3 regions of the Paucilactobacillus nenjiangensis genome follow, and region 1 is predicted to be linked to each of the others. Evidence: predicted binding sites of a transcription regulator. Region 1 holds the regulator's gene; each other region holds the start of a gene.
What was found. The regulator Rex, encoded in region 1, represses fermentation and respiration genes when NADH is low (regulators of the CRP and FNR family bind a similar motif). The targets are predictions, from matches to a motif close to TTGTGAANTANTTCACAA.
Positions count from the first base shown of each region.

Region 2: a site for Rex is predicted at 2,054-2,071, ahead of F0161_RS00750 (glycerol dehydrogenase). Genes of this name have one in related genera too.
Region 3: a site for Rex is predicted at 3,105-3,122, ahead of F0161_RS06460 (class II fumarate hydratase). Genes of this name have one in related genera too.

Region 1 is NZ_CP043939.1:1,776,910-1,781,538, forward strand. It holds gene groL (chaperonin GroEL) at 16-1,638, opposite strand; gene groES (co-chaperone GroES) at 1,704-1,988, opposite strand; gene F0161_RS09140 (redox-sensing transcriptional repressor Rex) at 2,130-2,777, opposite strand; gene F0161_RS09145 (ABC-F family ATP-binding cassette domain-containing protein) at 2,939-4,629, shown strand, end outside.
Region 2 is NZ_CP043939.1:145,670-150,298, reverse strand. It holds gene F0161_RS11380 (hypothetical protein) at 535-681, shown strand; gene F0161_RS00755 (hypothetical protein) at 731-919, opposite strand; gene F0161_RS00750 (glycerol dehydrogenase) at 940-2,031, opposite strand; gene F0161_RS00745 (hypothetical protein) at 2,156-2,611, opposite strand; gene F0161_RS00740 (DEAD/DEAH box helicase) at 2,664-4,629, opposite strand, start outside.
Region 3 is NZ_CP043939.1:1,273,630-1,278,258, reverse strand. It holds partial or broken gene tnpA (IS200/IS605 family transposase) at 190-651, shown strand; gene F0161_RS06470 (ISL3 family transposase) at 795-2,048, opposite strand; gene F0161_RS11430 (hypothetical protein) at 2,262-2,432, shown strand; gene F0161_RS06465 (thioredoxin domain-containing protein) at 2,436-2,771, shown strand; gene F0161_RS06460 (class II fumarate hydratase) at 3,184-4,566, shown strand.

The sequences.
Region 1 (4,629 bases):
AACTAATTAATCAAACTACATCATTCCGCCCATTCCTGGTGCTGCGGGAGCTGCAGGAGCTGGATTATCTTCAGGCTTGTCGGCAACAACAGCTTCGGTTGTTAATAACAAGGCTGAAACTGAAGCAGCATTTTGCAAGGCTGAACGAGTAACTTTGGTTGGGTCAACGATTCCGGCTGCAACCATATCTTCAAACTTGTCATCAGCAGCATTGTAACCAATTCCGCTTGCTTCACCCTTCAAACGTTCAACAATAACTGAACCTTCTAAGCCAGCGTTTTCAGCGATTTGACGAACTGGTTCTTCAAGTGCACGTTTAACAATCTTGATTCCTGTAGCAGCATCGCCTTCAGCTTCAAGAGCATCAACGGCATCAATTGCGTTAACTAATGCAGTACCACCACCAGCAACGAAGCCTTCTTCAACGGCTGCACGAGTTGCATTAAGAGCATCTTCAATCCGATACTTCTTTTCTTTTAACTCAGTTTCAGTTGCGGCACCAACTTTGATGACGGCAACTCCACCAGCTAATTTAGCAAGACGTTCTTGTAATTTTTCACGATCAAATTGTGAAGTTGTTTCGGCGATTTGGCCCTTGAGCAATTCAACACGTTCTTGAATTTGTTCTTTAGCGCCAGCACCTTCAACAATAGTTGTGTTTTCTTTAGTAACTGTAACTTTGTTTGCTTGTCCTAGTTGAGCAAGTGTCGTGTCTTTCAAGTTCAAGCCAAGATCATCAGTGATAACAGTTCCGCCAGTCAAAATAGCGATATCTTCAAGTTGTGCTTTACGACGATCGCCAAAGCCAGGAGCCTTAACAGCCACAACATTGAAAGTTCCACGCATCTTGTTCAAAACAAGTGTTGGTAAAGCTTCACCCGTAATATCGTCAGCGATGATTAATAATGAGCGGCTTTGTTCAACAACCCCTTGCAATAAAGGCAAGATATCTTGAATGTTACCAATTTTCTTATCAGTAATTAAGATATATGGATTGTCTAAGTCTGCTTCCATCTTATCGTTGTCAGTAACCATGTATTGTGACATGTAACCACGATCAAATTGCATTCCTTCAACAACATCCAAAGTTGTGTCAACACCACGAGATTCTTCAATCGTGATGACACCATCGTTACCAACTTTATCCATTGCGTCGGCAATCAAAGCACCAACTTCTTCGTTAGCGGCTGAGATTGAAGCGATTTGAGCAATATCATCCTTTGTCTTAACATCGTGTGACATTGAGTGTAGTGATTCAACAGCTGCCTTAGTGGCTAATTCAATCCCACGACGGATACCAACAGGGTTGGCACCGGCAGTCACGTTCTTCATACCTTCAGTAACGATTGCTTGTGTTAAGACGGTAGCAGTAGTAGTACCATCACCAGCAATATCATTCGTTTTTGAAGCAACTTCAGCAACTAACTTGGCACCCATATTTTCAAAATGGTCTTCCAAATCAATGGCCTTAGCGATTGTTACACCATCATTGGTAATTGTTGGTGAACCGTAAGTTTGTTCCAAAACAACGTTACGTCCCTTTGGTCCAATTGTAGTTTTAACTGTGTCAGCTAATTTGTCGACACCTTTGAGCATTTTTGCACGTGCATCTTCAGAAAATTCAATTTCCTTTGCCATGATAATTTTTCACCTCATAAAAATTTTTGAATATATTAGTTTAAATTTTATTGGTCATTTGCAGCTTAATCAATCACTGCAACGATATCTTTTTCATGTACGACTAAATATTTTTGGCCTTCATACTCAACTTCATTACCTGCATATTTGTCGAACAATACGCGATCATTTTCCTTAACTGAAGGAGCAAGTTTCTCACCGTTTTCAAGAACTCGGCCTTCACCGACGGCAATTACCTTACCAACAGTTGGCTTTTCTTGGGCATTAGATGCCAAGACAATCCCACCAATGGTTTTTTCTTCTTCTTGTTCAGCTTGTAAAACAACGCGATCTCCTAATGGTTTTAACACGTCTATCCCTCCATCATTTTATTTTTAGCACTCAAAACCTTCGAGTGCTAATCACAAAATCTACTATATCATTTTCAGATTAAATTGCAAGAATTAACCACATTTATCAAAAAAAGCCAACCCACGATTGGGCTGACTTAATTATGCTTGTTCGTCATTAGCATTGTAATGATCAATAAAATAAATTAATGTTTGCAATTCATTGGTCAAATCAACGTTTTGTACTCTGACATCTTTTGGCACTCCTAATCTGAGCGGTGTAAAGTTCAAGATACCACGTACGCCAACTTTAACAATTTGATCTGTCACTGCTTGGGCAGTTTCAGATGGCACTGATAAGATAACGACGTCAATTTGTTGGTCCCGTAATTGTTGATCCAGGTCATCAACAGAGTAGATTGGTACCCCGCTTTGAACCGTGTTAATGATTGAATCGTTCACGTCAAAGGCTGCACTAATCCGAACATTACTGTTCTTGTGAAAATTGAAATTCAAAAGTGCGTGTCCTAAATTACCTACACCAATTAAAGCTGCGTTCGTTAACTTGTCTTGATTTAGAATTTCTTTAAAGAAATTCAATAAATCCTCAACGTCATATCCGTATCCACGCTTCCCCAACTCACCAAAATAGGAAAAATCTCTCCTAATAGTTGCAGAATCAACTTGAACCGCTTGTGATAATTCTGTCGATGATACACGATGTTTATTAGCATCTAATAATATATTTAAATAGCGATAATAAATGGGTAATCGTTTGGCTGTGGCGCGAGGAATCTTCTTACTTGTCATAACTCATCCTCCTGCTTGTGAAATTTACTTCACCGTCAATTGTAGCATATGTAACTAGATTGTGAAACTTCTTTCAAATAAAACGCTATCATTTTTTTGTTTTGATACGGTTTACTGCTTAATTATGCTACAATTTTAGTATTATATTTCGAGGTAAACACATGATAATTTTACAAACACAAAACGTTGCTCGCAGATTTGGCAGCGAATATCTTTTTAAAAATGTTAATTTGCAAGTTCAGGATCGTTCACGAGTGGCATTAGTCGGTCGCAATGGTGCTGGTAAAACCACACTCTTAAAAATGCTTGCACAAATCACTCAACCTGACGAAGGCGAAATTAGTACCAAAAAAGATACCACCATCGGCTATCTAGCTCAAGATCAAGGCTTGGACAGTAGTTTAACCATCTGGAATGAATTAGACACCGTTTACGCAGATTTGCATGAACAGGAAAATAAAATCCATGTCCTAGAAAATAAAATTGCCACTCTTGATTCATCAACAGACGAATATGCTGACGTCTTACGTCAATATGATTTATTACAGTCCAATTATGCCAGTAACGGCGGTTTTGAAATTGAAAGCCAAATGCGCGGTGTGTTAAACGGATTTGGCTTTGCAGACGAATATCAAACTGTTGTCAGCAGTCTTTCCGGTGGACAAAAGACAAAATTGGCACTAGCTAAGTTACTTTTGCAAAAGCCCGATTTACTCATTTTAGATGAACCAACTAACCATTTAGATATGACCATTTTGGGTTGGTTAGAAGACTTTTTGAAAAATTACAGCGGTGCCCTATTAATCGTGTCTCATGACCGATACTTTTTGGATCGGGTCGTAAATGAAGTTTATGATATGAGCCAAGGAACATTGAAACACTATACCGGGAACTATTCACAATTTATGGACCTAAAGGCCGAAGATTTAAAGACTGAGATGAAACATTACGAACATCAGCAAGCTGAAATCAATAAGCTTGAAGACTTCGTTAATCGAAATATCGTTCGTGCTTCAACGACTAAACGGGCCCAGGCCAGACGAAAACAACTGGACAAGATGAAAGTCATGGATCGACCAACCACAGATGATCAATCCATTCACTTTACCTTCAAACAAGATTCGCCCAGCGGTAATATCGTCCTGAGAGCAGATGAACTTGCTATCGGTTATGATGACAAAAAAATCGCCGGCCCAATCAATTTTGAGCTGGTAAAACCCAATCGACTTGGTGTTATCGGGCCAAACGGGATTGGTAAATCAACGATGATTCGAACGATTTTATCAATGATTCCCAAAATTAGTGGCGACGTTAAACTTGGTGCGAACGTGAAAGTTGGTTACTACGACCAGGAACAACAAGTCTTGCATCCCAACAAAACCGTTTTGCAAGAAATTTGGGATGATTATCCAACCGTCGATGAACGTGAAATCAGAACCCTGTTAGGTAGTTTCTTATTCATCGGTGATGATGTCTTTAAAACTGTCAGTTCACTCAGTGGTGGCGAAAAAGCCCGTCTGCAACTGACAAAATTGTCATTTGAACATTCTAACTTTCTAGTGTTAGATGAACCGACGAACCATTTGGATATTGATAGTCGTGAAGTTCTGGAACACGCAATTAATGAATTTGATGGAACGGTTCTCTTCATTTCTCATGACCGTTATTTTATTAACCAAGTTGCCACTCAAATTCTAGCGGTGAGTGAAAATAACTCTGCCGTCTATAAAGGTGATTATGACGACTATCTGCTTGAATTAGAGAAGCATGCCGTCACAGAGACCGCCAGTTCCACGGAAAAAGGACCTACCACCAATTACCAACAAAACAAAGAACAACAACGTGAACGGCG
Region 2 (4,629 bases), 580 kb from region 1:
ATAAAAGGAAAATTATCGATGAATCTAAACATACTAAACACTTTAATTGCGTCATCTTTCGGCCTATTCGGAGTTTTTTTATCAATTTATTATTCCATAAAATTGAACAAATCAACAATAATTTTTCAACAAGAGCTTGAAAAAAAAAGAAATCATCAAATTGTTTGGCAGGAACAATTTCAAACCTTACGGCAATTAGTTGCATGGAGGCATAAGTTAGAGTCTGATCAGTTTCAATCTGCTCTTAATTCCATACCAGCATCTTTTTACGATTCTCCCTCAGTTTTATTACAACTTAAAAACTTTAACCACTCGATAGAAAGTGATGATTCTTCCGACACAAAAACACGATCATTGATTAATTTATTCATCTCAATATATAAATACTTAGACATCGATGTAAATATTGATGAAGAATTAATTCGCCGTACATTCCAAGTCCCGAACAATGATTAAAGTTAATTATTTTTAACACAACTTTTAACTAAATGGCAGTTGCTTATTTCCTAGATTACTTCTTGGGGGAGTTTTATCATGAAATATTTAATTTTTATTGTTGAAATCATCGCAATTCTACTAGTTATTTTTCTGAGCCATTTTAATGTCCTGGAAAAAGTAATTGGCATTGTCATTATTATTGCCCTCTCCCAAATCTGTCATTCACTTTTCAAAGCTCGTTAATTGGTCCCACTTAAAAAGTCAGCATCTTCGTCGATGCTGACTTTTCTGTTTAATTTTTAAAATTGTAATTGAATTCGTCCAAATAATCTTCCAAGATAATCTGCGCTTGGTCATCACCGTTGGCGCCACGACGCTCTAACTCCCTGCGGGCCAAATTGTGCAGCATGCCGGCGGACAAACTACCTGAATAACGAATTTCTTGGTATAAATCAAAATTTGATTGTGACTCAGTGTCCATAATTTTCCCTCACAATTTAATTAATGAGTTTTAGAATATTGATCAACTGCGACAAAGGCATCAGCGACATCGCTGGCGGTAACTTCGAAAGGCATTTGATGAATGGTTTCACCAGGAATGGTAGCTTGTTCACCAACTTTTAATAGTTCCTCATAAGCAATCCCATCGATTTTCAAGTCTGCCAGTGTAGTTGGTAAGCCAAATTGCCGGTTAAAGTTTAAGAACTTGTTGTATTCTTCTTCAGGCACGTTATCTAACATCAGTTCACATAAATAACCGTAAGCGACTTTTTCACCATGCATTAAGCTTTCAATGTCGCCGGTTAGGACGGTCATCCCATTATAAATGGCATGTGCAGCTGCTAAACCAGCACTTTCAAAGCCGAGTCCACTTAACAAAGTATTGGATTCAACAATTGTTTCTAAGGCAGGTGTCACAACTTGGCCTTCCGCCGCAGCCACGGCAGCAGAAGCATGAGCAAATAAATTATCCGCACAGGTTTGAGCGATTGCCAAAGAAGCAAGAGTTTGTTTGGCCCCTAACATCGAATCATTGTGACCACGAGCGACATCTTGGGCTTCAATATTAGTAGCCATTGCGTCAGCAATTCCAGCAATCAATGTCCGAACGGGTGCATGGGCAATCACTTCAGTATCTAACAAAACTAAATCTGGATTCTTTGAATAAAAGGCATAGTCTTTAAATTGACCTTCAGGAGTATACATTACTGATAAAGCAGAACATGGTGCATCGGTTGAGGCCACTGTGGGTAAAATTGCGACTGGTACTTTTAAATGATCAGCAATATTTTTAGCTGTATCAAGAGTCTTCCCGCCACCAAGACCGATAATGAAATCTGATTCATTTTCTTTACCGACAGCGACAACTCTTGCACTTTCTTCATCTGAAGCTTCACCATGGAAAGTAACTTTAGTGACCGTAAATCCTGATTTTTCTAGCGTTGCTTTTAAGTCATTCCCGGCAATTTTCCAAACTACCGAATCAGCCAAAATGATTGGATTCTTGCCGAGTGAGGTTAAATACTGTTTAGGATCTTTAAATACACCCTTACCTTGTACATAATGAGCAGGACTAGCGAATATACGTGCCATGTTAACTACCTCCTAAATTTGTTTGTGAAACTGTTTACAAATATAGTGTAAGACTTATGCTGCAGTTGGGCAAGTTTGAAATAAACAAAAAAAGGCCAAATTACTGGTCTTTTAGGAATACTATTTATTCACCCATTGGTTTAACTTGACCGGTGGCGTAAACCACTAGCGTTTGTCCATCATTTGAATTAACACTGAAGTAAATTGGTGACGACAATCCAACAGACCCATGTGCTGTTGTCCAACCTTTGTCGCCATAATTTTTGGTTAATAATGCTTCAGCCTGCGCTGCAGACTGAATTGGTTCAAAACTTAATGGCTTATTACCATTGGCAGTTTCTTGTGCAGTAATTGCTTCGCGAGACTGGTCAAGTCCAGATGCAGACGAACTCGATGCAGCCGGTGTCGAACTACTCCTTGATGAAGAATTCTTTTTATTTGAACTAGTTGCTTTTTTATTAGATGATACAGAGCTACTGGATGATTTAGAAGAACTATCCTTTTTGTCAGCGCTACTACCACACGCAGTTAAGCTCAATGATATAACTACAATACTAAAAATTCCCAATATTTTTTTCATAAGTACTCCCCCAAGTATTTCATTCATATTATCTTGCTGATTTCATTATCCCTTAGGTATTTTCTGTAATCAACAAAAACTTCTCGTAATTAATTTCTTGATCTAAATCAAAATTAAACTTAATTATCGGTTCAACTTTATCTTTAACTTTGTACTCTTCCTGCGCATAATCATGAATTTTTACATCCCCAATAAAATAGAACCCAGTGCCTTCATCGTCATTCTTCTTGATGAATAATTTAAAACGAGTAACTGGATCTAGCAGCGCTCTACCTTCTTTGCTCGTTAAACTAACATTATGTCGTGTGTACCATTGGAATAGTGTTTGGCTTATGAATTCATCTTCATACGCGATACTTTCATCGATATCATCAGATTTAGAATAAGTGACAAAAATTGGACAATCATTGTTTCTTACACGATAACCGTACAATGTAGAACTAACGTCTTTATCCCAGCTTAATAATCGACAAACATCTTTTCGTGAATACTTTTCATAACGTGTGAATACTTGATCCATTTGGTATCTATCTGCTCTTAATAGGCCAGCATTAATTGCATCAATAAACAGTTTTTCAAATAATTCTTCTTTATCGATTAAATTCAAAATATTGTTCGATAAAGTAAAACGATCACCATCAACTTCAACAATTGGAGCATTTCCGTACTTACTTTTAGCTGCGACAGTGAAGAATTCGAGTGTCAAAATACTTTTTATCGATTTCAAAATTTTATCATCAAAGTAAATACCGCGACTACTCAATTCGTTTTTAAATTCTTGTAGTGAAATCGAATGCTCTGAAGATTTTATTAGCATCTTCAATAGAATCAATTCATGCTGACGTATGCCATTCAATAACTCAATCGACACAAAATTTAAAATCATTTCACCTTGTATTGATAGATGTACGTCTTCTTTCATCTTCAATAAAAATTTATAGTAATTATCAGAACGATTAACTAGGGCTAGACAATCAACAGTTCCTGCACTTTGAAAATCAAATAATAATGGAATACGACCAAGTCTGGCCTTCATCGCTGTATAATCTTTCTTCAACTCTGTAATTGTATCTAAGGCTGTACGATTAATCGTATCGTAGATTTTTTTCTTAGCAATTTCGGAAAAGCTAACGGTTGAAACACCAGAAATTTGTCGAACTGTTAAATCATCGCGAGCATTGTCTCGGCTTCGTGATTTATCGCCAGTCAATGCGATTGGGATTAAATAATTATTCTTGTAGTTTCCAATAAAATCAATCACAGTCACAAATTCTTTATTAGGAGACTTCCGAAGACCACGTCCTAATTGTTGAACAAAAACAATACTAGATTGCGTGTTTCGCAACATAATAACTTGATTCACACTTGGAATATCAATTCCTTCATTGAAGATATCAACTGTGATAATATACTCAATTTCACCATTCTCAAGCTCATCAATTACATGATTTCGATACTCATAATCGTTACTCCCTGTTAATGCTTTAGCAGGATGCCCACGTTTGGTGATCAATTTAGCGATTATATTTGCTTCCTCTGTACGACTGCAAAAAATCAATCCCCGTAATTTTTTACCAGAATACCCGTAATAATTTGATTGTGAGATTACATAATCCACACGTTCATCCGCCACAAGCCATTGCATATTACTAGTCTCAGTGGTTACTTCCCCATCTATTTCATAATCCGTAATTCCTACATAATGAAATGGACACAACATTTTATTTTCTAACGCTTTTTGGAGCCTAATTTCATAAGGTACATTGTAACCAAACGTCTCAAAAATATTGAAATCGTCCATCCGTTCAGGTGTTGCGGTCATTCCCAATAAAAATTTAGGTGCAAAGTAATTTAACACTCTTTGGTAACTTTCTGCCCCGGAACGATGAGCTTCATCAATCAAAATGTAATCAAATTCAGTCGGATTAAATTTCTTCATCCAATTTTCCCGAGATAATGTTTGAACCGTGGCAAATACATATTTTGCTTTGATATTTTTTTCATTACCTGATAATTTA
Region 3 (4,629 bases), 500 kb from region 1:
AGATATTGGAACATCCTTCGGGATGTTCTTTTATTGCGTCTTTAGACCTGGTTGAGCACGTCAAGTGTGCGAAACAAAAAACCACCTGCTATGCGGGTGGAGAGCAAATGGGTTATACAAAAATGCCCCCATCAGATTTAGAATGAAGGTGTCGAAGCCAACATAAAAAATCGAAAGGGAGCATTAAATATGGCGAATAAACTTAATAGTCTTGCGCACACAAAATGGTATTGCAAGTACCATATCGTATTCACACCAAAGTATAGAAGAAAAATCATTTATAATCAATATCGGAAGGATATACAAAACGATATTAGGCTGTTATGCCAGTACAAAGGTGTTGAAATAATTGAAGGACACATGATGCCAGATCATGTACACCTGTTGGTCAGTATTCCACCCAAATTAAGTGTTTCAAACTTTATGGGATACTTGAAGGGCAAAAGTGCGTTAATGATGTTTGACCAACATGCGAATTTAAAATATAAATTTGGAAACAGGCATTTCTGGTCATAAGGATATTATGTTAGTACAGTTGGTTTGAATGAGGCAACCATAACAAAATATATTAGAGATCAAGAAAAACATGATCAAGCAGTAGATAAATTAAGTGTTAAAGAATATGAAGACCCTTTTAAGGGTTCCAGGTAAGTAATAACGTCGCCACTTAAAGTGGTGGTAAAAGTGACAAATGCATTCAATTGGCTTTGATGAAATAAAAAGCCAGCGCCTTGAGACGCTGGCAAGTACATAGGGCTTATAGCCCATGAACAAACCACCCGTTTTACGGGCGGTTATGATTTTACAATCAAAAGGATACGAGTCCTAAAATGACTCATGTTAGTAAATCCATAGCAAGCTCTTTTCAACGTTTTTATTTTTTTGCTAATTCCTTCTATGGCTCCGTTTGAGAAAGCTGAAGAACAGCTAGCAACAACACTTGAACGATTCTTTTTTAATGTTGATATAGCTGTATCCATAGCATTCCCCATGGGAATGTAATTTTTTAATATACTTGTTAATGACTCTCCATCACGATTATGGATTGCCTGTTGAATAGCATGAGCAGTTTCATATACTTTTTTTAAAGTTGAACTTTCATTCAGGCCCAAATCAATTAAATTTTGTTGAGTCATGTATTCATTGATTCCACAAATATATTTTGTGTTGGTATCATCAATTTTATCTTGAGCAAGATGAAACAAACGCCAGTTAGTTTTAAGTGCTTTATATGGTCTAGATTTCTTATCTTGAATGCCTTTTAAAACAGAAGTTCTAACGTTGTCAAAAGCACGATTTACCAGTTGTACAATGTGAAATCTATCTACAACAATTTGTGCATTTGGAAAAAGTCGATGTACAAAAGATTGATAAGACGCATTTAAGTCCATAACAATCGTTTTTACTGCTTGACGTTCTGATAATTCGTATCTATTTTCAAAATAGTCACAAATATCTTTGGATAATCTTGTATCTAGAACTTTAATAATTGAATGCCCTTCGGCATCAATGCATATAAATGAAAAACCTTTATTAACAGATCTAAATTCATCCCAATTCATATGAGTGCCTAAATTTTTAACCCTGTATGGCTCTTGATTGTTGCTGTACAATAACCGTTCTGCCGAACTGGGCGAAATATTTAAAACTTTTGCGATAGAAATAACAGAATGCGAAAGGCGGGCTTGTTCTACAACTTTTGCTTTGATATTAGTAGCTAAACTATGATTTGGTTTAACAATTGGAGTGTGCACACCACATGTTAAATGGCACGTTTTACATTGATACCGTTGTTTCTTTAAATACATGTATGTTTCAGGACCGGAAATAGTCGCCAAACGAATATGGTGCATAGTATATCCATTTTTAATTAGAGTTTCAGTTCGGCATTTAGGACACGTCGTACGGCTGTACGTGAGTACAGCATTGATAATTTTGATGCGCTTGACGATACCATTTTTTACTATTTTTTTATCTTCAACATTAATTGCATTAATATTTTCATCTGTTAATTCACAGAGACTTAGTATAGAGTTAGATTGGGGCATGACAATACCTTCTTTCGATTTTTGTTTAGGCGCTTAAATCTTACCATAGGATGTCATGTCCTTTTGTACGCAAAAAAATCTGATATTAGTTTTCACCAATATCAGATAGTGTAGACCCCTATAAATTTGGGTGGTACCACGGATAAACCGTCCCTGCATTAATTTGCGGGGATGGTTTTTTCTTTCAATTTTTTTAAGAAAGGGAGTTACATAATGAGTGAAACGATTAATTTATCAAATGAATTTGGATTGAATTTTGGCAGCAATTTAGCTAGCAATCAAGTGATTACCTATCTTAACTTAAAATGTCCTGATAGCAAGGCCTGGTTTTTGGCTAATCAACATGAACTACTTAACCTTGTGAACGGTCAAGATATTTCGTAGCATATTAAACTTTGGAATAAGGATAAAGAACCGCTGCAAAATGGTAATATCGCAAATAAGTTTATTGACTACAGCCAGCCAGATTACGCTTTGCAGTCAATTAAGAGTATTTTTGAAACCCAAGATGAGCTTAACAATCTTGATAATGCAGATGTCGCAACGTATCTCCAAGAAAATCATAATTTGACATTGAACCCAAATGCCGAAAAAGTTGATAAACAAACTTTGAAGGAAGTTGAAATAAATGGCTTAACCAGCGTACCAACGGTGATTGTGAACGGTACTCAATATATTGATGATCAATTAGCACCGATTGATGAGCTATTAAAAAAGGGGTAATTTGATTCAAATATAAAGTCCACAAATAAGATTGATCCAAAAATTGAATATATACTAAAACTTCAAATTTACCTCGCAGTTGCAAGGTAGGTTTGAATTTTTTTATACATTAGTGAAAGTTGACGCTTTGCTTTAAAATGCTTATTTCACAATCTACTTTTAAATGTATTTAATATTTTATTTTTAACTTGTGAATAACAGAGCGTTCTTCAATGTATTCGTTATGACAAATCTAAAACTTATACAAACGTTGCTAAACCGGTATCGATTACATTGCTTATATAATAGATATAAGCAAAGTTTATAGGCTCTTTAACCTTTGACTATAATTGATTGTGAATTGTATCATTAAGTTGTAAAAAAGTTTTTGAAGTACTTTGTTGTTAATTTAACTTTATAGGAGGAAACAATTATGACAGAATATCGCACAGAAGAAGACACATTAGGACCAGTTCAAATTCCAGCCGATGCATTATGGGGTGCGCAAACAGAACGAAGTCGCAATAACTTCTCAACCGGTGCCAAGATTCCCCTTGAAATGATTAAAGCATTATTACAAATTAAAAAAGCGGCCGCTCAAGCTAATAAAGCTGAAGAAGCAATGTCAGCCGAAAAGGCAGACTTAATCATTGAGTCAATTGATAAATTGTTGGCTTTATCCGATGAAGATTTGCGTAAGGACTTTCCTTTGGTAATTTATCAAACAGGTTCTGGGACACAAACAAATATGAACACTAATGAAGTTGTGGCTCATATGGCAGCTAAAATTAATCCAAATATTGAAATCCTACCAAATGATGATGTTAATCACGGTCAAAGTTCAAATGACATTTTCCCAACGGCTATGAATATTACGGCTGCTGTAGCGATTAAAGAATTAGAAGATGCAACTGAACATTTAATAGAAGAATTAGACAAAAAAGAAAAGAAATACTGGAATGTTGTTAAAATTGGCCGGACTCATTTACAAGATGCTGTGCCATTGACATTCGGACAAGAAGTTAGTGGATGGAAAAGTGCACTTGAACATGATTTGGACTACCTAAAGCAACTTTCACCAACGTTATATGAATTGGCAATGGGTGGTACGGCAGTTGGTACGGGATTGAACGCGGCACCACATTTTTCAGAAATTATTGCTGAAAAGATGAGTGCAATTTATGGAATTAAGTTCACTTCTGACTCAAACAAGTTTTATGGACTTTCACACCATTCAGGCTTAAATGTGGTTCACGGTGCAATGAAGACGTTGGCTAGTGATTTAATGAAGATTGCTAATGATGTTCGGTTCTTAGGAAGTGGCCCACGTGCTGGATATGGCGAACTTAATTTACCAGCTAATGAACCAGGATCATCAATTATGCCTGGTAAAGTCAATCCAACTCAAGCTGAAGCAATTACGATGGCGGCTACTCGTGTCATGGGAAATGATGTTGTTGTTGATATCGCTTCAAGCCAAGGTAATTTTGAAATGAACGTGTACAAACCTGTCTTGATTAGTGCTTTCCTTGAATCAGCAGAATTACTTGCAGGGACTGAAGTTGGTTTTGCAGATAAAATGATTGCTGGATTAACTGTGAACGCTGAACGGATGAATGAATTAGTTAATAACTCACTTATGACAGTCACTGCATTATCGCCACACATCGGCTATCACGAAAGTGCTGAAATTGCTCAATTAGCTTTGAAAGATGGGACAACTTTGAAAGAAGCTGCATTGAAGTCTGGTCAAGTGACATCAGAACAATTTGATGAATGGGTCGTTCCAATCAACATGACTAACTATGACAAGTAATTAAACAATATGAGGTAAAAACTATGGAGATACTAATATTCTTAAGCCTATGTTTAAGCGGTT